Regions from separate parts of the Streptomyces sp. SP18CS02 genome, predicted to be linked through region 2. Evidence: riboswitches for the same ligand, from Rfam matches in the RefSeq annotation. Region 2 holds a riboswitch; the other holds the start of a gene.

Region 1 (9,219 bases), on a different contig from region 2:
GCTGAAGGGCCCGCTGAGCGACCTGGCCGCCCGTCACGGCCTGGTCCTCGAACCGGGCCGGATGGTGCTGGAGCTGCGTCCGCCCGGCGTCGACAAGGGCGTTGCCCTCACCGAGTACGCACAGGAGATCGGCGCCGCCGCCGTCCTGTTCGCGGGCGACGACCTCGGCGACCTCGCGGCGTTCGCCGCCGTCGAGAAGCTGCGCTCCGACGGGGTGCCCGGGCTGCTCGTGTGCAGCGGCACGGAGGTCCCGGAGCTGGCCGACCGCGCCGACCTCGTCCTGCCGGGCCCGGCGGGCGTGGCCGAGACCCTGGCCGCGCTGGCCCGCGAGGCGTCCCGCTAGGGAGCGTCGCGCCCTTGCCCCCGCCCGCGCGCGGGGAGCGCTCCCGCCCGCGCCCGGGGCGGGAGCGGACGGGCCCCGGCAGGCGCGTCCTCACCGCCGTTCGGGCGGGCGCACCTCCGTGCGGTGGTCGTACACCGCCTTGGCGCAGATCACCGCTGCCCCGACCACGACGAAGGAGACGTACCGCACCGCCCCCGACGTCCACAGCGCCACCGGCACCAGCAGCAGCGCGCCGCCGAGCAGCAGCATCTGGCTGCGGAAGCGGCTCCCGGGCGGCTGCCGCGTCTCCATGTCCGTCAGACCGCCCAGCGCCTTCCTGGCGGGGTTCCGGGCGCCCCGCCGCCGGTACATCGCGTAGTCCAGCAGCAGGCCCACGCCCACGTAGAGCGCCAGCGCGCCCAGGAACCAGAACCACTCGGTGGACGAGTCCGGTAAGCCGTATGCCAGGTTCATGACCAATTCTCCCTTCCCGCACCCGGCTGCCCCGGACGCCGCCGCTTACGCGGCCGCCCGGGGACGGGAAGGGGAACGCCTCACTCCGCCGTGGCGAGCAACGCCTCCAGCTGGTCCAGGAACCAGCGCTCCGGCGGCAGGGCGGTCGCCGCCGCCGCGAGGTGCTTGGTGCGCTCCGCCCGCTCGTGGTCCGGCATCGTCAGGGCCTCGTGCAGCGCCGCCGCCGTGCCCGTCACGTCGAACGGGTTCACCGTCACCGCGCTGTCCCGCAGCTCCGCGTAGGCGCCCGCCTCCCGCGACAGCACCAGCGCACAGCCCCGTTCGGAGACGACCGGCACCTCCTTGGCGACCAGGTTCATACCGTCCCGGATCGGGTTGACCAGCGCCACGTCGGCCAGCCGGTACGCGGCGAGCGAGCGCGCGAAGTCGTCCTTCACATGCAGCACGACCGGAGTCCAGCCCTCGGTCCCGTACGTCGCGTTGATCTCCCCGGCGACCCGCGAGACCTCCTCGGTGTACGTCCGGTAGACCTCCAGGTCCTGCCGCGAGGGGTACGCGAAGGCGAGGTGCACGACCCGCTCGCGCCACTCGGGGTGCTCCTCCAGCAGCGTCCGGTACGCCAGCAGCCCCCGCACGATGTTCTTCGACAGCTCCGTGCGGTCCACCCGCACGATCGTCCTGCGGCCCTCGCCGATCTGCTCGCGCAGCGCCGCCATCCGCTCGTCCACGTCCGGCCGGTGCGCGCGCTCCCGCAGGAAGTCCGCGTCGGCGCCCAGCCCGTGCACCCCGATCCGCGTCGTGCCCGTACCGCCCACCAGCTGCCCGCAGCACGCGGCGAACGCGTCCGCCCACCGCTGGGTCAGGAACCCCAGCCGGTCCGCGCCCAGCATCCCCAGGAGCAGCTCCTCGGCGATGTCGTCCGGCAGCATGCGGAAGTAGTCGGCGGGCGCCCACGGGGTGTGCGAGAAGTGGCCGATCCGCAGGTCGGGGCGGAGCTCGCGGAGCATCCCCGGTGCCAGCGCCAGGTGGTAGTCCTGGATCAGCACCGCGGCCCCGGGCGCCGCCTCCGCCGCCAGCGCCTCCGCGAACGCCCGGTTGTACGTCCGGTAGGCGCCCCACTGCCGCCGGAACTCCGCGTCGAAGACCGGCTCCAGCGGTGTCTGGTACAGCATGTGGTGGACGAACCACAGCACCGAGTTCGCGATGCCGTTGTACGCGTCGGCGTGCACGCCGGCGTCGATGTCGAGCATGCGCACCCCGGGCTCGGCGATGCCGTCGCGCACCGCCTGCCGGTCGCCGTCGCCCAGCGCGGCGCACACCCACAGCGCACCGGCGTCCGGCCCGATCGCCGACAGTCCCGACACCAGCCCGCCCCCGCCCCTGCGGGCGTCGAGCGTGCCGTCCTCGCGCGGGACGTAGCTCACCGGTCCGCGGTTCGAGGCGACCAGGATCCGGGCTGCTTCGTGTTCGTGACGCTCCTCGGAGACCATGTAGCCGAACCTAGCCCGAAGCGGAAACGCTCAAACGTGCGGCCGGTCACGCCACGCGGCGGCGCGCGTACTCCGCGATCCCGGCCATCGGCGGCCGCTCCTCCGTGTCCACCGGGTGCGTACGCGGTACGAAACCGTCGTCGCCCCGGTCGAACTGGGTCAGCCGGGGCCGCACCAGATGGCCCCGCGACAGCCGCAGCTGGGCCGTCCGGTAGATCGCCGCCGCCATCCGGCCCAGCGCCCGGTCGTCCTGATGGCGGTGCAGCCGCACCCCCACGTCCACCTGCGCCAGCGCGTCCAGCCCGACCGTGTGCAGCGCGTCGACCAGCAGGCCCAGCTCCACGCCGTAGCCGACCGGGAAGGGCAGCCGCTCCAGCAGCGAGCGCCGCGCCGCGTACTCGCCGCCCAGCGGCTGGACGAACCCGGCGAGCTGCGGCCAGTGCAGGTTCAGCAGCGGCCTGGCCACCAGCTCGGTCACCCGCCCGCCCTGACCGGGCGCGTCCCCCAGCGGCCGCTCGTACATCGCCTTCACGAACTCCACCGACGGGTCGGTCAGCAGCGGCCCCACGATCCCCGTCACGAAGTCCGCCGAGAACTCCCGCAGGTCCGCGTCGACGAAGCACACCACGTCCCCGCCGGTCACCAGCAGCGAGCGCCACAGCACCTCGCCCTTGCCCGGCACGGCCGGTATGCGGGGGAGTATCGCGTCCCGCGCCACCACCCGCGCCCCGGCGGCCGCGGCCACCTCCGCCGTACGGTCGGTGGAGCCCGAGTCGATCACCACCAGCTCGTCGACGAGAGGCACCTCGGCCGACATCAGCTCACGGCGGATCACGGTGACGATCTCCCCGACCGTCGCCTCCTCGTTCAGCGCGGGCAGCACCACGCTGACCCGCGTCGAGCGCTTCGCCGCGAGCAGCATCCCGAGCGGCCGGTCGGACACGGACCAGGACCGCCGGGGCAGCCAGCGCTCCACCTCATCCAGCACGTGATCTCCATCTCGCGGGTCGGACGACCATCTCAACCGCCCGGTGTGTTCGGTTACAGTCTTGAACAACGCGGATGACCGTCGCATGTCGGGGGCCCGCGCCACACAATCGAATACCGCTCATCCAGAGGGGCAGAGGGAAACGGCCCGTTGAAGCCCCGGCAACCCTCCAGTCGGCACTCGCCCACCCGTCCCGGTCACCATCCCGGTGGTGCACCGCGCACGCGTGGAATTCCGCGAGGCCCCGGCTAGGGAAGGTGCCAAATCCGTCTCATGGCGAGATGCGCCATGAGGAAGATGAGGAGAAAGGGCCTCGCCTCCATGGCTGTACAGACTGTTGCCACCCCCAAGACCGTCGACCTCGGTCCGGCCGCCGCGCTTTCCTGTCGGGAATGCGGTGAGCGTTTCCCCCTCGGCCCGATCTTCGCCTGTGAACTGTGTTTCGGGCCGCTGGAAATCGCCTACGACCTGCCGACCGGTGACCCGGAGGCCCTTCGCGAGCGGATCGAGGCGGGCCCCGCCAACATCTGGCGATACGCACCGCTGCTGCCCGTCCCCGCCGACGTGACGGACAAGCCCAACCTGAACCCCGGCTGGACCAAGCTCGTCAAGGCCGACAACCTCGCCCGCGAACTCGGCGTGGCCCCCGGAAAGCTGTTCGTCAAGGACGACTCCGGCAACCCGACGCACTCCTTCAAGGACCGCGTCGTCGCGCAGGCCCTGGAGGCCGCCCGCGCCTTCGGCTTCACCACCCTCTCGTGCTCCTCCACCGGCAACCTGGCCGGCGCGGTCGGCGCCGCCGCCGCCCGGGCGGGCTTCCGCTCCTGCGTGTTCATCCCGCACGACCTGGAGCAGGGCAAGGTCGTCATGGCCGCGGTCTACGGCGGCGAGCTCGTCGGCATCGAGGGCAACTACGACGACGTGAACCGCTTCTGCTCCGAGCTCATCGGCGACCCGCTGGGCGAGGGCTGGGGCTTCGTCAACGTCAACCTGCGCCCGTACTACGCGGAGGGCTCCAAGACCCTCGCGTACGAGATCTGCGAGCAGCTCGGCTGGCGGCTGCCCGACCAGCTGGTCATCCCGATCGCCTCCGGCTCCCAGCTCACGAAGATCGACAAGGGTCTCCAGGAGCTCATCAGGCTGGGCCTCGTCGAGGACAGGCCGTACAAGATCTTCGGCGCCCAGGCCGAGGGCTGCTCCCCGGTCTCCACCGCCTTCAAGGCGGGCCACGACGTCGTACGGCCCCAGAAGCCGGACACCATCGCCAAGTCGCTCGCCATCGGCAACCCGGCCGACGGCCCCTACGTGCTGGACATCGCCCGCCGCACCGGCGGCGCGGTCGAGGACGTCGACGACGAGCAGGTCGTGGACGCGATCAAGCTGCTGGCCCGCACCGAGGGCATCTTCGCCGAGACCGCGGGCGGCGTGACGGTGGGTGTGACCAGGAAGCTGATCGAGGCCGGCCTCCTCGACCCCACGCTCACCACCGTCGTCCTGAACACCGGTGACGGCCTGAAGACCCTCGACGCCGTGGCCCCGACCACCGGCCCGACCGCGACCATCCGCCCCAGCCTGGACGCGTTCCGCGACGCCGGCCTGGCCCGCTGAAACCCTGAGGAGAAACCTGTGAGCGTCAACGTCCGCATCCCCACCATCCTCCGCACGTACACGGGCGGCCAGGCCGAGGTGTCGGCCGAGGGCGGAACCCTCTCCGAGGTCATCGCGTCGCTGGAGGCCAACCACCCGGGCATCGCCGCCCGCGTCCTGGACGACCAGGGCAAGCTGCGCCGCTTCGTCAACGTCTACGTCAACGACGACGACGTGCGGTTCGAACAGGGTCTGGAGACCGCCACGCCCGACGGCGTGGGCGTTTCGATCATTCCCGCCGTGGCGGGCGGCTGCTGACCGCCCACCTTTTCACCCGCACAACTGTTGCCCCCTCCGCACCGGAAAGCGGAGGGGGCAATTTGCAGGGTTGAGCGCGGTAGAGTTGGGGAAGTCCCCGCCGCTGCAGGTGCCCCGCGCATATGAGAATGCGCCGCGCCCCATCAAGAAGCAGCCAAAGTGTCCATGTGCAATGCGCCGAATGCGTGCTTTGTCGGGCCCGACTTGCCCCGGATTCCGCTCAATTCGCCGATATTTCCGTTCACGGGCGCTCGGATTTCTCGTCCGATTGACCTGTTGCAGAGGGCAGTTGGGCAGATACATTCAGCCGCGGTCGACGCGTTCCGGCGCACGTCTCCTGGGTTCTTACGGGCCTCCGGGTCCAGGGATTCATCGGGGGGCGAGGTCTGACCCAGGGTCCGCGAAGTGCGGTCCTGCGCAAGGGCCAGTAATAGGGGAGTTAGGCATGGCTCAGGGCACCGTCAAGTGGTTCAACGCGGAGAAGGGGTACGGCTTCATCGCGGTCGACGGTGGTGCGGATGTTTTCGTCCACTACAGCGCGATCCAGATGGACGGGTACCGCACCCTTGAAGAAGGTCAGCGGGTCGAGTTCGAGATCTCGCAGGGCCAGAAGGGTCCGCAGGCGGACATGGTCAAGCTCGCCGCCGGCTGAGTGCCGCGCGTTCGATCGACCATCGACTCAGCAGCGCCGAGGGGCTCGTATCCGAGGAGGGATACGGGCCCCTCGCGTATGCCCGCGCCCCGCGCCGGGGTCCCGTACGCCCCCGCGGGGGCCCGTGACGGCGCCGCCCGCGCCTGCCCGTGAGCGCCCTGGCGCGTCTGCCCGGATCCGGCTGTCCGATACCCGGTGGGCGCTTGCACTCGCAGGGGTCGAGTGCTAATCATTGCGTTAGCACTCTGACAGTGAGAGTGCCACCGAAGGACCGGGTCGGTGAGGCTCGCAGGCCGGTGGGGCAAGGAACCACAGGCGTGCAGGCCGTCCGTCGCGGGCACCAGCGCGGTCCGGCTTTTCCACCCCTGTCCGGGAGGACCACTTCACATGGCCAAGATCATCGCGTTCGACGAGGAGGCACGGCGCGGCCTCGAGCGCGGCATGAACCAGCTCGCCGACGCCGTCAAGGTGACCCTGGGCCCCAAGGGTCGCAACGTCGTCCTCGAGAAGAAGTGGGGCGCCCCCACGATCACCAACGATGGTGTTTCCATCGCCAAGGAGATCGAGCTCGAGGACCCGTACGAGAAGATCGGCGCCGAGCTGGTCAAGGAAGTCGCCAAGAAGACGGACGACGTCGCCGGTGACGGTACGACCACCGCGACCGTCCTCGCCCAGGCGCTCGTCCGCGAGGGTCTGCGCAACGTCGCCGCCGGCGCCAACCCGATGGCCCTCAAGCGCGGCATCGAGAAGGCCGTCGAGGCCGTCTCCGGTGCGCTGCTGGAGCAGGCGAAGGATGTCGAGACCAAGGAGCAGATCGCTTCCACGGCCTCCATCTCCGCCGCCGACACCCAGATCGGCGAGCTCATCGCCGAGGCCATGGACAAGGTCGGCAAGGAAGGCGTCATCACCGTCGAGGAGTCCCAGACCTTCGGTCTGGAGCTGGAGCTCACCGAGGGTATGCGCTTCGACAAGGGCTACATCTCGGCGTACTTCGCCACCGACATGGAGCGTATGGAGGCGTCGCTCGACGACCCGTACATCCTCATCGTCAACTCGAAGATCAGCAACGTGAAGGACCTCCTTCCGCTGCTGGAGAAGGTCATGCAGTCGGGCAAGCCGCTGCTGATCATCGCCGAGGACGTCGAGGGCGAGGCCCTGTCGACCCTGGTCGTCAACAAGATCCGCGGCACCTTCAAGTCCGTCGCCGTCAAGGCCCCGGGCTTCGGCGACCGCCGCAAGGCCATGCTGAACGACATCGCCATCCTCACCGGTGGCACGGTCATCTCCGAGGAGGTCGGTCTCAAGCTCGAGAACGCCACCCTCGACCTCCTGGGCCGCGCCCGCAAGGTCGTCATCACCAAGGACGAGACGACCATCGTCGACGGCTCCGGTGACAGCGAGCAGGTCCAGGGCCGCGTCAACCAGATCCGTGCCGAGATCGAGAACAGCGACTCGGACTACGACCGCGAGAAGCTCCAGGAGCGTCTGGCGAAGCTGGCCGGCGGCGTGGCCGTCATCAAGGCCGGTGCCGCCACCGAGGTCGAGCTCAAGGAGCGCAAGCACCGCATCGAGGACGCGGTGCGCAACGCCAAGGCCGCCGTCGAGGAGGGCATCGTCGCCGGTGGTGGCGTGGCCCTGCTCCAGGCTTCCTCGGTCTTCGAGAAGCTTGAGCTCGAGGGTGACGAGGCCACCGGTGCCGCCGCCGTGAAGCTGGCGCTGGAGGCCCCGCTGAAGCAGATCGCCGTCAACGGTGGCCTCGAGGGCGGCGTCGTCGTCGAGAAGGTGCGCAACCTTCCGATCGGTCACGGTCTGAACGCCGCGACCGGCGAGTACGTCGACATGATCGCCGAGGGCATCCTCGACCCCGCGAAGGTGACCCGCTCTGCCCTGCAGAACGCGGCCTCCATCGCGGCGCTGTTCCTCACCACCGAGGCCGTCATCGCCGACAAGCCCGAGAAGGCCGGCGCGGCCGCCCCGGGTGGCATGCCGGGCGGTGACATGGACTTCTGATCCTCCCGGATCGGACACGTCCTTCACGTTCCGAGGGCGGCACCCCTTCTTCGAGGGGTGCCGCCCTCGGGCGTTTCGACGCCCAAGCGCCTGCCGGGAAGCACGCGCAGGCCCCGGAGCTTGAGCTCGGGGGCCATCTGCGCCGTTCCCCATGCGGCGAGTTCCCGCCTCCGGTTGACCGATGAACGAGCCGCTGACGAAGAGCGGCCGGCCCGGCGCTTCCCGGCCGGGGCCCGCGTTTTCGCTGGCGTGACGCGGTTCCGCGCCGGGCAGCGCCCTCGGGGAGGAGGACGGATCGAGCTCCTCGGGTCCGGCCACGTGTCAACTCCCGTGTGCACCGATGGGGTTGTTGAGCCGTTGCCACTGTTCAGGCCGGCCCTTGATCGACCACTCTGTGCAGGGATCCCGGACACGGAGAGTGGAGGTGCCAGGTCATGGCGATGCGATCGACGGATCGGCTGCGGGCGGCCGAGGAAGTGGTGGCCCGGCTGCGCGGAGCGCTGGGCGAGGCGGGCGTGATCCTGCCGTCCCTGCGCGTGGACCCGGTGACGGCCGCGAGCGACGTGGCCTGTCCGTTGGTGGACCTGGGGCGGTGCAACCTGGACATGGCGATGCGGATCGTCGCCGTCCTCCACGAGGCCCGCCGGTGACGGGCGGCGACGGGTACGCGGTCGAGGCGCGGGACGGGCGCGTCGGCCGGGTCATGGGGGGCGTCGGCGGCTGCGCCCGCCCGGCGGCGGACGGGAGTGGGACGGCCCGGTCCCTGTGCTGAGCACGGCACCGCCCGGAGAGGTCCTGCGGGTGCGGGTGTGGGAGCTCGACCGGCGGGGCGCCTGCCCAGAACCATGAGCCTAGGATGAACATATCCGCCCACATCGGGAGACGTCATGACATTCGTGCAGCTCATCGACTGTAAGACCGAGCGGTTCGACGACATGAACCGGCTCATGGACCAGTGGGTCGAACAGACCAAGGGCAAGCGGACCGCCACCCACAGCGTGATCGGCAAGGACCGGTCGGACGACAGCCACTACGTCGAGATCGTCGAGTTCCCCTCGTACGAGGAGGCCATGCGGAACTCCCGGCTGCCGGAGACGGGCCGGATCTTCCAGGAGATGGTCGCCCTCTGCGACGCCGAACCCACCTTCACCGACCTCGAAGTGGTCCGGGACGAGCAGCTCAACAAGGAGCTCGCCCGCCGGTTCTTCGGCGAGATAGCGCAGGAGGGCAACCTCGGCCTGATCGACGAGGTGTTCGCGGCCGACTACCGCGATCACGACATCATGAAGGAGGAGGACGTCACGGTCGGAAGCCACGTCATACGCGGTGACGTCAGTGGATGGCGCGACGCCTTCGACTTCCGCTTCGACATCGACCG
Region 2 (9,219 bases):
CGACACCTACGTCGCCCTGGGGGCCGGGCTCGCGCTGACGGCGTCCGGGGTGATCAGCAGCGAGACGTTGTTCGCCACCCTCGGCGACGAGACGGTGTGGCTGCTGATCTGCGCGTTCGTCCTGGCGGCCGCGATCACCCGGACCGGGCTCGCGGGGCGGGCGGCGGCCTTCCTGGTCGACGGCGCCCGCACGGTGCGCCAGTTGGCGCACCTGACCACCGCCGCGCTCGTCGTCACCTCCTTCGCCGTACCCGCCACCTCGGGCCGGGCGGCCCTCGCGCTCCCCGTCTTCCTCGCCCTGGCCAAGGTGCTCGCGGACCGCACCCGGCTGGTGGTGATGCTGGCGCTGCTCTTCCCCACCGTCGTCCTGCTCTCCGCCGTCGCCACCCTGATCGGCGCCGGCGCGCACCTGATCACCGTCGGCGTGCTGTGGGAGCAGACCGGCGAGCGGCTCGGGTTCGTGGAGTGGCTGCTGCTGGGGCTGCCGCTCGCGGTGGTCTCCTCGCACCTGGCCGCCGAGGCGGTCCTGCTCACCGCCACCGAACGGACCGACCGGCGCGGCCCGGTCGTCATCACGCCCGAGCAGCTCCAGGAGCACTCCCCCACCCCGGTCACCGGTCCGCTCTCCACGGCGGAGGCGCGCTGCGCGCTGCTGCTGGCGACCGTGGTGGCGCTGTGGTGCAGCGAGCCGCTGCACCGCGTCCCGCCCGCGATGGTCGCGCTGATCGGCGCGGTCGTGGCCGCCACTCCCGCGCTCGGCACCGTGCGGCTCAAGGACGGGCTCAGGACGGTTCCCTGGCCCCTGCTGCTCTTCATGGCCACGACGATGGCGATGGGCGTGGCCCTGGCCGATTCGGGCGCGGCCCGGTGGCTCGTGGCCTGGCTGCCGGCGGACCTGCCGCCCTGGGCGTTCCTCACCGCCGTCGTACTGGTCAGCACGGCCGCCCATCTCGTCCTCCAGTCCCGCTCGGCCCGCTCCTCGGTCCTCGTCCCGCTGGTGGTGGCGGCCTCGGCGGCCGCCGGGGTCAACCCGGTGGCCGCCGCCCTCGCCTCCACGGCCGCGGCCGGCTTCTGCCACACCCTGCCCGCCTCGGCCAAGCCGGTGGCGCTCTTCGCCGACCTCCCCGACGGCGTCCCCACCTACACCCCGCGCGACCTGCTGCGGCTCTCGGCCGTTCTCGCCCCGCTCACGGCGGCCGTGGTCCTGCTCTTCGCCCTCACCGTCTGGCCGCTGCTCGGCGTGCCCGTACTCCTGGAGACCCAGCCATGACCTATCGCATCGCCGTCGCCCCCGGCGGCTTCAAGGAGTCCCTCTCCGCCCCCCAGGCCGCCGAGGCCATCGCCGAGGGGGTGCTGCGCGTCCTGCCCGGCGCCCGGCTCGACCTGATCCCGCTGGTCGACGGCGGCGAGGGCACGGCCGAGGCGCTGGCCGCCGCGACGGGCGGCCGGCTCGTGGCGCGCACCGCCACCGGGCCACTGGGCACACCCGTGGCCACGCACTTCGCGCTGCTCGGCGACGGCTCCGGTACCGCGGTCGTCGAGATGGCGGCCGTCGCCGGACTGCGGCTGGTGCCGCCGGGCCGCCGGGCCCCGGGCGGCACCACCACGTACGGCGTCGGCGAACTGGTCCTCGCCGCCCTGGACACCGGTGCCCGCCGCGTCCTCGTCGGCTGCGGCGACTCCGGTACGTCGGACGGGGGCGCGGGCGCGCTCCAGGCGCTCGGCGCCCGGCTCCTGGACCGCGCGGGCGACGAACTGCCGCACGGCGGGGCGGCCTTGCGCGAGCTGTCCGTCATCGACCCCGGCGGCCTCGATCCCCGGCTGGCGGAGACCGAACTGCTGGTGGCGTGCAACCCCTACAACGTGCTGTGCGGCCGGTCCGGCGTCGCCCGGGTCTTCGGCCCCCAGAAGGGCGCCACACCGGCCCAGGTCGAGGAGCTGTCGGCAGCCCTCGAACACTGGGCGGCCGCCCTGGCCGAGGCGTTCGGCCCGGCCGTCGACCTGCGCACCGCGCCCGGCACCGGGGCGTCCGGGGGTCTGGGCGCGGGCCTCGCGGCGGTGGGCGCGCGGCTGCTGCCCCGCTTCGATGTGCTCCTGGACGGGCTGGACCTCGACGCCCGCCTCTCCCGCGCCGACCTGGTGATCACGGGAGAGGGCGCACTGGACGCCCAGACGCCCCGCGGCAAGATCCCCTCCGAGGTCGCACGCCGCGCCCGCGAGGCCGGCGTCCCGGTCCTCGCCCTGGCGGGCACGGTGGCCGACGGCGCCCGGGAGGCGGGCCTGGACGCCTACGAGTCGATCACGCCCGGCCCCGTACCCCTGCGGGAGGCTCTGGAGCGCGCGGCCGAGTTGCTCACCGACGCGGCCGAACGGGCCCTGCGCACCGTCCTGCTCGGCACCCGGCTCAGGCCCCGCCGGCCGGACCTGGCCGGCCTCGCGTGCCCGGGCACCCCCGGCCGCTGCGTCGCCGCGGGCCGCCGGCTCCCCCACGGCCCCGCGGGAACGAAGGGCGGCGCGCACACCGCGGCGCCCGCCCGGTCCGCTCCCCCGCCGGCCGGGGCATCGGCCCTCCGGTCGCTCGCCCGGAGGTGGTGACGGCGGTGGTGGTGACGGCGGGTGGTGGTGACGGCGGCGGCCGCGAGGACCGCCGCCCAGGGCCATCGGGCTCAGCCGCGGTCGGGAACGCAACGCCCTTCCTCGGTACGGTAGTTCCACTTCGCGCCCTCACGGACGAGCTCCTTCACCGCCCGGACGAATCGCCGCACGTGCTCGTCCGGAGTGCCCGCACCGAAGCTGACCCGGATGGCGTTCAAGGAGCGCTCGCCCGGGTCGCCCTCCGGCGCGCCGCACTCGCCCGGGTCCTGCGGGTCGCTGCCCAGCAGGGTCCGCACCAGCGGGTGGGCGCAGAACAGTCCGTCGCGCACACCGATCCCGTACTCGGCCGAGAGCGCCGCCGCGAAGTGCGAGCTGTTCCAGCCCTCGACGACGAAGGAGATGACACCGACCCGCGGGGCGTCGTCGCCGAAGAGCGACAGCACCTTCACCTCGGGCACCTCGGCGAGACCCTTACGGACCGTCTCCACCAGGTGCTGCTCACGGGCCACCAGGTTCTCGAAGCCGGCCTCGGTGAGCGCCTTGCAGGCCGAGGCGATGGAGTAGACGCCGATGACGTTCGGCGAACCGGCCTCGTGGCGCGCGGCGGTGGTGTGCCACTGCACGTCCACTCCCCCGTCCTCACGCCGTGCGACCTGGCGGGAGGCGCCTCCGCCGGCCAGGTACGGCTCGGCGTCCTGGAGCCAGTCGGACCGTCCGGCGAGGACGCCCGAGCCGAAGGGCGCGTACAGCTTGTGCCCGGAGAAGGCGACCCAGTCCACGTCCAGGTCCCGCACGGAGACGGGGTGGTGCGGCGCCAGCTGCGCCGCGTCCAGCACGATCCGGGCACCGTGCGCGTGCGCCGCGGCGGCCAGTTCGCGCACCGGCCACAGCTCACCGGTCACGTTCGACGCACCTGTCACACACACCAGGGCCGGGGCATCCGCTCCCGACGCGGTGGCCCGCTCGGCGAGCGCCCGCTCCAGCGTCCCGACGGCCTCCGCGGGCGTCCGGGGCGCGTTCAGGTAGGTCACCCGTGCGTCCCTCCAGGGCAGCAACGAGGCGTGGTGCTCGGTCTCGAAGACGAAGACCTGGCAGTCGGCCGGGAGGACGGCGGCGAGCAGGTTCAGCGAGTCGGTCGTCGAACGGGTGAAGACGACCTGGTCGTCCGGGCGGCAGTCGAGGAACTCCGCCACGACCGCGCGGCTGTTCTCGAAGAGGTCCGTCGACAGCTGGGAGAGGTACCCGGCGCCCCGGTGGACGCTGCCGTAGTACGGGGCGTAGGCGGCGACGTCGTCCCACACCCGCTGCAGGGCCGGCGCGCTGGCGGCGTAGTCGAGGGCGGCGTAGGCGACCTCGCCACCGGTGACCAGCGGCACGGTGACATCGCGGCCCAGCACGGGCAGCGGGGCCGCACAGCAGGGCTCGGCGGCCGGCTCCGCGGGGTGCCCGGCCGGGGCGGACCCGGTGGCGGCCGGCTCGGCGACGGGGGGCGCGAGGGTGGCGGTCTCGGCGGTGGGGGCGGCGGCGTTCGGGCATGCGGACATGGCGGTATCTCCCGGCAGGACAAGGCGGAATGGCTTCAAACCCGTGGGACGGCCCGAAGGGGCGTCCGGCGTACGGGGGTTGCCTCAGCACGCGGCGTCACCGCGTGGAGGGGTGTGCTGAAGAAGGGGGCGTAGCCGCCCTATCGCATTCGCTTGCTCACGAGACTGCTCCCTTGAGGACCAGGACCCCAGGGTGTAGCAGGGGTCCGCGCTTGCCGCAGACCTCGCTGCCTACGGCCTGGTCTTCACCCGGGGCACCCCGCCACGGACGGAGGGTTGCCGGACAGCGGGCCGGGGCCGTAGTCGCTGTCACTCATGACCTTGAACAGCATCCTGCCATACGTCTCGGCATGCGCAAGGCGCAGTCCACACTTCGGACTGCGCCGTGCGTCACACCGTCGCGATCCCGCGCCCGGACACCGGCGGGCACCCGCGCGGGCCCGCCGGGTGCCTCACGTGTTGCTGGCCGTGACCCACCGCTCCAGCGCCGCGCGCGCCGCACCGGAGTCGATGGACTCGGCCGCCCGTGCGAGGGCCGCCCGGATCTGGTCCGTCAGCGGCGCGTCCGTCGGCTCCAGGGCCACGAGCGCCGCCGCCGAGTTGAGCAGCACCGCGTCGCGTACGGGGCCGGTCTCTCCGCCCAGGAGACGGCGGGCGACATCCGCGTTGTACGACGCGTCCGCGCCCCGCAGGGCCTCCACGGGCACCAGGTCGATCCCCACGTCACGCGGGTCGAACGCCTGCTCGTGGACCGCTCCGTCCCGTACCACCCACACACGTGAGGTGGCGGTGGTCGTCAGCTCGTCAAGCCCGTCGTCACCCCGGAACACCAGGGCGGACGAGCCCCGTTCGGCGAGGACTCCGGCCATGATCGGCGCCATCCGGGCGTCGGCCACGCCGGTCGCCTGGGCGCGTACCCGCGCCGGATTGGTGAGCGGCCCCAGGAAGTTGAAGGTCGTGCGGATGCCGAGCTCCTTGCGGGCCGCCGCGACGTGGCGCAGCGCCGGGTGGAACTTCACCGCGAAGCAGAAGGTGATGCCGGCCTCCTGCGCGACCTCGGCGACCCGCTTGGGCGTGAGGTCCAGATTGACGCCCAGCTTCTCCAGTACGTCCGAGGAGCCGGACGCGGAGGACGCCGCCCGGTTGCCGTGCTTGACGACCTTGGCGCCGGTACCGGCGACGACGATGGCCGACATGGTGGAGATGTTGACGGTCTTGGCGCCGTCGCCGCCCGTGCCGACGATGTCGACCGAGGGCCCGGGGACCTCGATGAGGTTGGCGTGCTCGTACATGGTCCGCACGAGACCGGAGATCTCCTCGACCGTCTCGCCCTTCGCCCGCAGCGCGACGACGAAGCCGGCGATCTGGGCGTTGGTCGCCTCGCCGCGCAGGATGCGGTCCATCGCCCAGGCCGTCGCCTCGGCGCTCTGGTCACGTCCGTACAGCAGCGAGTCGAGGACCTCGGGCCAGGAACGGCCCGCCGCGCGATTGCCTCCAGCGGGGTTCACAGCGCTCATGGTCGCTCCTGGTCTTCCGTATCTCCATGGACGTTCACCACCCTATCGATCCCCGGGTACGGCAAAGAGCCCCGTCCGGCGAATGGACGGGGCTCTTGCCGTGGCGACCTTACAGGTCAGGGATCAGTGGTGGCCGTGGCCGCTGGTGATCTCCTGGTGCTCCTCGGCGGTCGGCTTGGGAACCTGGTTGCCCTCGCCGAAGTACGCCTTGCTCAGCTTCGCGCGGAGCTTCTGCCCACGCGAGATCTTGCGCTCGACACCGTTCTCGTCGACCGACGGGCCGATCTCGGCCGGCTCGTACTGCTCGTGCGCGGTGAGCGAGTACAGCTTGGCCTGGCTGAGCGGCTCGTGGACCTCGACGAACTCACCGTGCGGCAGTCGCTTGATGATGCCGGTCTCACGGCCGTGCAGCACCTTGTCGCGGTCACGACGCTGCAGACCCAGGCAGATCCGCTTGGTGACGATGAACGCGATGACCGGTCCGAGGAAGTAGAAGATCCGGACGAACCAGGTGATCGAGTTGATCGACAGGTGGAAGTGCGTGGCGAAGATGTCGTTGCCACCACCGATGAGCATGATCATGTACGCCGTCACCCAGGCGACACCGAGAGCGGTCCGGGTCGGCGCGTTGCGCGGCCGGTCCAGGATGTGGTGCTCACGCTTGTCGCCCGTGATCCAGGCCTCGATGAACGGGTAGACCGCGATCGCGGCGAGGACCAGACCGAAGACCACCAGCGGGATGAACACGCCCAGGACGAGGGTGTGACCCCACAGGTTGATCTCCCAGCCCGGCATCACGCGGATGAGACCCTCGGCGAAGCCCATGTACCAGTCGGGCTGCGCGCCGGTGGACACCTGGTCCGGCCGGTAGGGGCCGAGCGCCCACACCGGGTTGATGGTGAAGAGCGCCGCGATGATCGCGATCACACCGAAGACCAGGAAGAAGAAGCCTCCGGCCTTCGCCATGTAGACCGGCAGCAGCGGCATGCCGACGACGTTCTTGTTCGTCCGGCCGGGGCCCGCGAACTGCGTGTGCTTGTGGTAGAAGACCAGGATCAGGTGGGCCACCACGAGGCCGAGCATGATGCCCGGCAGCAGCAGGATGTGGATCGAGTAGAACCGGGCCACCATGTCGTGGCCGGGGAACTCGCCGCCGAACAGGAACATCGAGATGTACGTGCCGACGACCGGCACGGACAGGATCGCGCCCTGCGTGAAGCGGACACCGGTGCCGGAGAGCAGGTCGTCCGGGAGCGAGTAACCGGTGAAGCCGGTGAACATGCCCAGGACGAACAGCAGGAAGCCGAACAGCCAGTTGATCTCACGCGGCTTGCGGAACGCGCCGGTGAAGAAGACGCGCATCATGTGCACGAACATGCCGGCGAGGAAGATGACCGCGGCCCAGTGGTGGATCTGCCGGATGAGCAGACCACCGCGCACGTCGAAGCTGATGTCCAGCGTCGAGGCGTACGCCTCGGTCATCCGGATGCCCTGCATCGGCACGTACGAGCCGTGGTACTCCACCTCGTTCATGCTGGGGTGGAAGAACAGCGTCAGATACACACCCGTGAGGATGATGATCAGGAAGCTGTAGAGGCAGATCTCACCGAGCATGAAGGACCAGTGGTCCGGGAAGATCTTGCGCATGTTGGCCTTGGCCAACGAGTAGATGCCCAGCCGGCCGTCCGCCCAGTCGGCGACCTTCTCGCCGGCGGGTGCTTTCCGCTTACTGTCTGTTGCGGTCGTGGTGCTCATCCGCGCTCCCAGAATGCAGGACCGACGGGCTCGTCGAAGTCGCCGAGCGCCTCGAGGAAGCCCTTGTCATTCACGCCGATCCGCAGCTGCGGGAGAGCGTGGCCGGCCGGGCCGAAGATGACGCGGGCGCCGTCGGAGAGGTCGAAGGTGGACTGGTGGCACGGGCAGAGCACGTGGTGCGTCTGCTGCTCGTACAGGGAGATCGGGCAGCCCACGTGGGTGCAGATCTTCGAGAACGCCACGATGCCGTCGTGGGACCACTCGAGCTGACGCTTGTCCTTGATGTCGTCCGGCTGGATGCGGACGATCATCAGGGCGGCCTTGGCGATCTCGTTGTTGAAGTCGTGGTCGCTCTCCTCCAGGCCCTCGGGCATGGCGAAGGTGAGCGAACCGACGGCGACGTCCTCGGGACGCAGCGGCTCGTTGGTGTTCATGTTGATGAGCTGCTTGCCCTTGGCCCACAGCGTCGTGCGGAGCTTCTTCTCCGGCAGCGGGCCGAGCTCGCGCAGCAGCACCACACCGGAGAGCGGCACCATGGCCAGCGCGCCGAACATGGTGTTGCGGATCAGCTTGCGGCGCCCCAGGGCGGACTCGGCCGCACCCTCCGCGAAGTCGGACATGACCTTGGCCCTGACCTCGGGCGCGGCCTCGATGGGGTGCCGGTCGTCGGCGACCTCGTTGTCCGACATCAGGGTGCGGGCCCAGTGGACCGCACCCGCGCCGATGCAGAACAGCGCGATGCCCAGCGTCAGACCCAGCGACAGGTTGGTCGCGCTCACGTGGCCCAGCGGCCACACGTACACGATCTTGTCGACCGGGAAGATCACGAACGAGGCGATGAAACCGACCGTCGCCAGCATCGAGAGCGTGAACAGGAGGGCGACCGTGCGCTCGGAGCGCTTGGCTGCCCGCTCGTCGATGTCCTGGACGCGCGGCTTGTGGGGCGGCAGCCCCGGGTCGGCGAACGGGGCCTCGGCCGTCGCGACCGCTACCGCGCCGTGCGCGGATCCCTGCTCTGCGGGCAGGTTCTCGTCTTCTGGAATCTCTTGGCTACTCATGACTTCTTGGCCTTAGCGGTGTGGGCCGCGACCCAGACGGCGACAGCGATCAGCGAACCCAGACCGAAGATCCAGCCGAACAGACCCTCGCTGACCGGGCCGAGCCCGCCCAGTGCGAAGCCGCCGGGAGTCGCCGTCTTGTCACCGTTGACGGTCTGGATGTACGCGATGATGTCCTTCTTTTCCTTCTCCGGCATCGTGGTGTCGGGGAAGGACGGCATGTTCTGCGGGCCGGTCTGCATGGCCTCGTAGAGGTGCTTCGGGTCCACGCCTTCCAGGCTGGGGGCGTACTTGCCGTTGGTCAGGGCACCGCCCTCACCCGTGAAGTTGTGGCACTGCGCGCAGTTGGTGCGGAACAGGTCGCCACCCTTGGCGATGTCCGCGCCGCTCGGGCTGTACTGCTCCTTGGTCGGCGTGATCGGGCCGGCCCCGAGGGAAGCCACGTACGCGGCGAGCTGGTCGATCTCGGCCTGCGAGTAGACGACCTTCTTCTTCGGCACCTGGGCGCCCGGCTGCTGCGCCGGCATACGGCCGGTGCCGACCTGGAAGTCCACGGATGCGGAGCCGACGCCGACCAGGCTCGGGCCGTCAGTGGTTCCCTGACCGCCGGTTCCGTGGCAGCTGGCGCAGCCGACGGTGTAGAGCTTCTTGCCCTCCTCGATGGCGAGGGACTGGGAGGTTTCATCGGCCTGCGCCTTGCCCGCGGGTGCGAACGCGGCGTACAGCCCCCCAGTGGCCGCCAGCGCGAGA

The links. A riboswitch is a leader RNA that binds a small molecule or an ion and turns the genes downstream of it on or off. The one in region 2 is predicted to bind S-adenosylmethionine.
Region 1: linked by a shared signal. The riboswitch ahead of thrC (threonine synthase) and the one ahead of PUR26_RS22185 (aminotransferase class V-fold PLP-dependent enzyme) in region 2 are both predicted to bind S-adenosylmethionine.

What each region holds. Positions count from the first base shown of each region.
Region 1 covers NZ_JAQYXC010000294.1:126,478-135,696, forward strand. The annotation lists gene otsB (trehalose-phosphatase) at 1-343, shown strand, start outside; gene PUR26_RS24925 (hypothetical protein) at 434-796, opposite strand; gene PUR26_RS24930 (alpha,alpha-trehalose-phosphate synthase (UDP-forming)) at 877-2,286, opposite strand; gene PUR26_RS24935 (glucosyl-3-phosphoglycerate synthase) at 2,333-3,274, opposite strand; SAM riboswitch class I at 3,392-3,578, shown strand; gene thrC (threonine synthase) at 3,572-4,882, shown strand; gene PUR26_RS24945 (MoaD/ThiS family protein) at 4,901-5,179, shown strand; gene PUR26_RS24950 (cold-shock protein) at 5,625-5,831, shown strand; gene groL (chaperonin GroEL) at 6,219-7,841, shown strand; partial or broken gene PUR26_RS24960 (transcriptional regulator) at 7,992-8,159, opposite strand; gene PUR26_RS24965 (hypothetical protein) at 8,276-8,491, shown strand; gene PUR26_RS24970 (ester cyclase) at 8,729-9,219, shown strand, end outside.
Region 2 covers NZ_JAQYXC010000289.1:406,085-415,303, forward strand. The annotation lists gene PUR26_RS22175 (SLC13 family permease) at 1-1,270, shown strand, start outside; gene PUR26_RS22180 (glycerate kinase family protein) at 1,267-2,595, shown strand; gene PUR26_RS22185 (aminotransferase class V-fold PLP-dependent enzyme) at 2,667-4,139, opposite strand; SAM riboswitch class IV at 4,343-4,460, opposite strand; gene trpD (anthranilate phosphoribosyltransferase) at 4,592-5,656, opposite strand; gene qcrB (cytochrome bc1 complex cytochrome b subunit) at 5,780-7,411, opposite strand; gene qcrA (cytochrome bc1 complex Rieske iron-sulfur subunit) at 7,408-8,469, opposite strand; gene qcrC (cytochrome bc1 complex diheme cytochrome c subunit) at 8,466-9,219, opposite strand, start outside.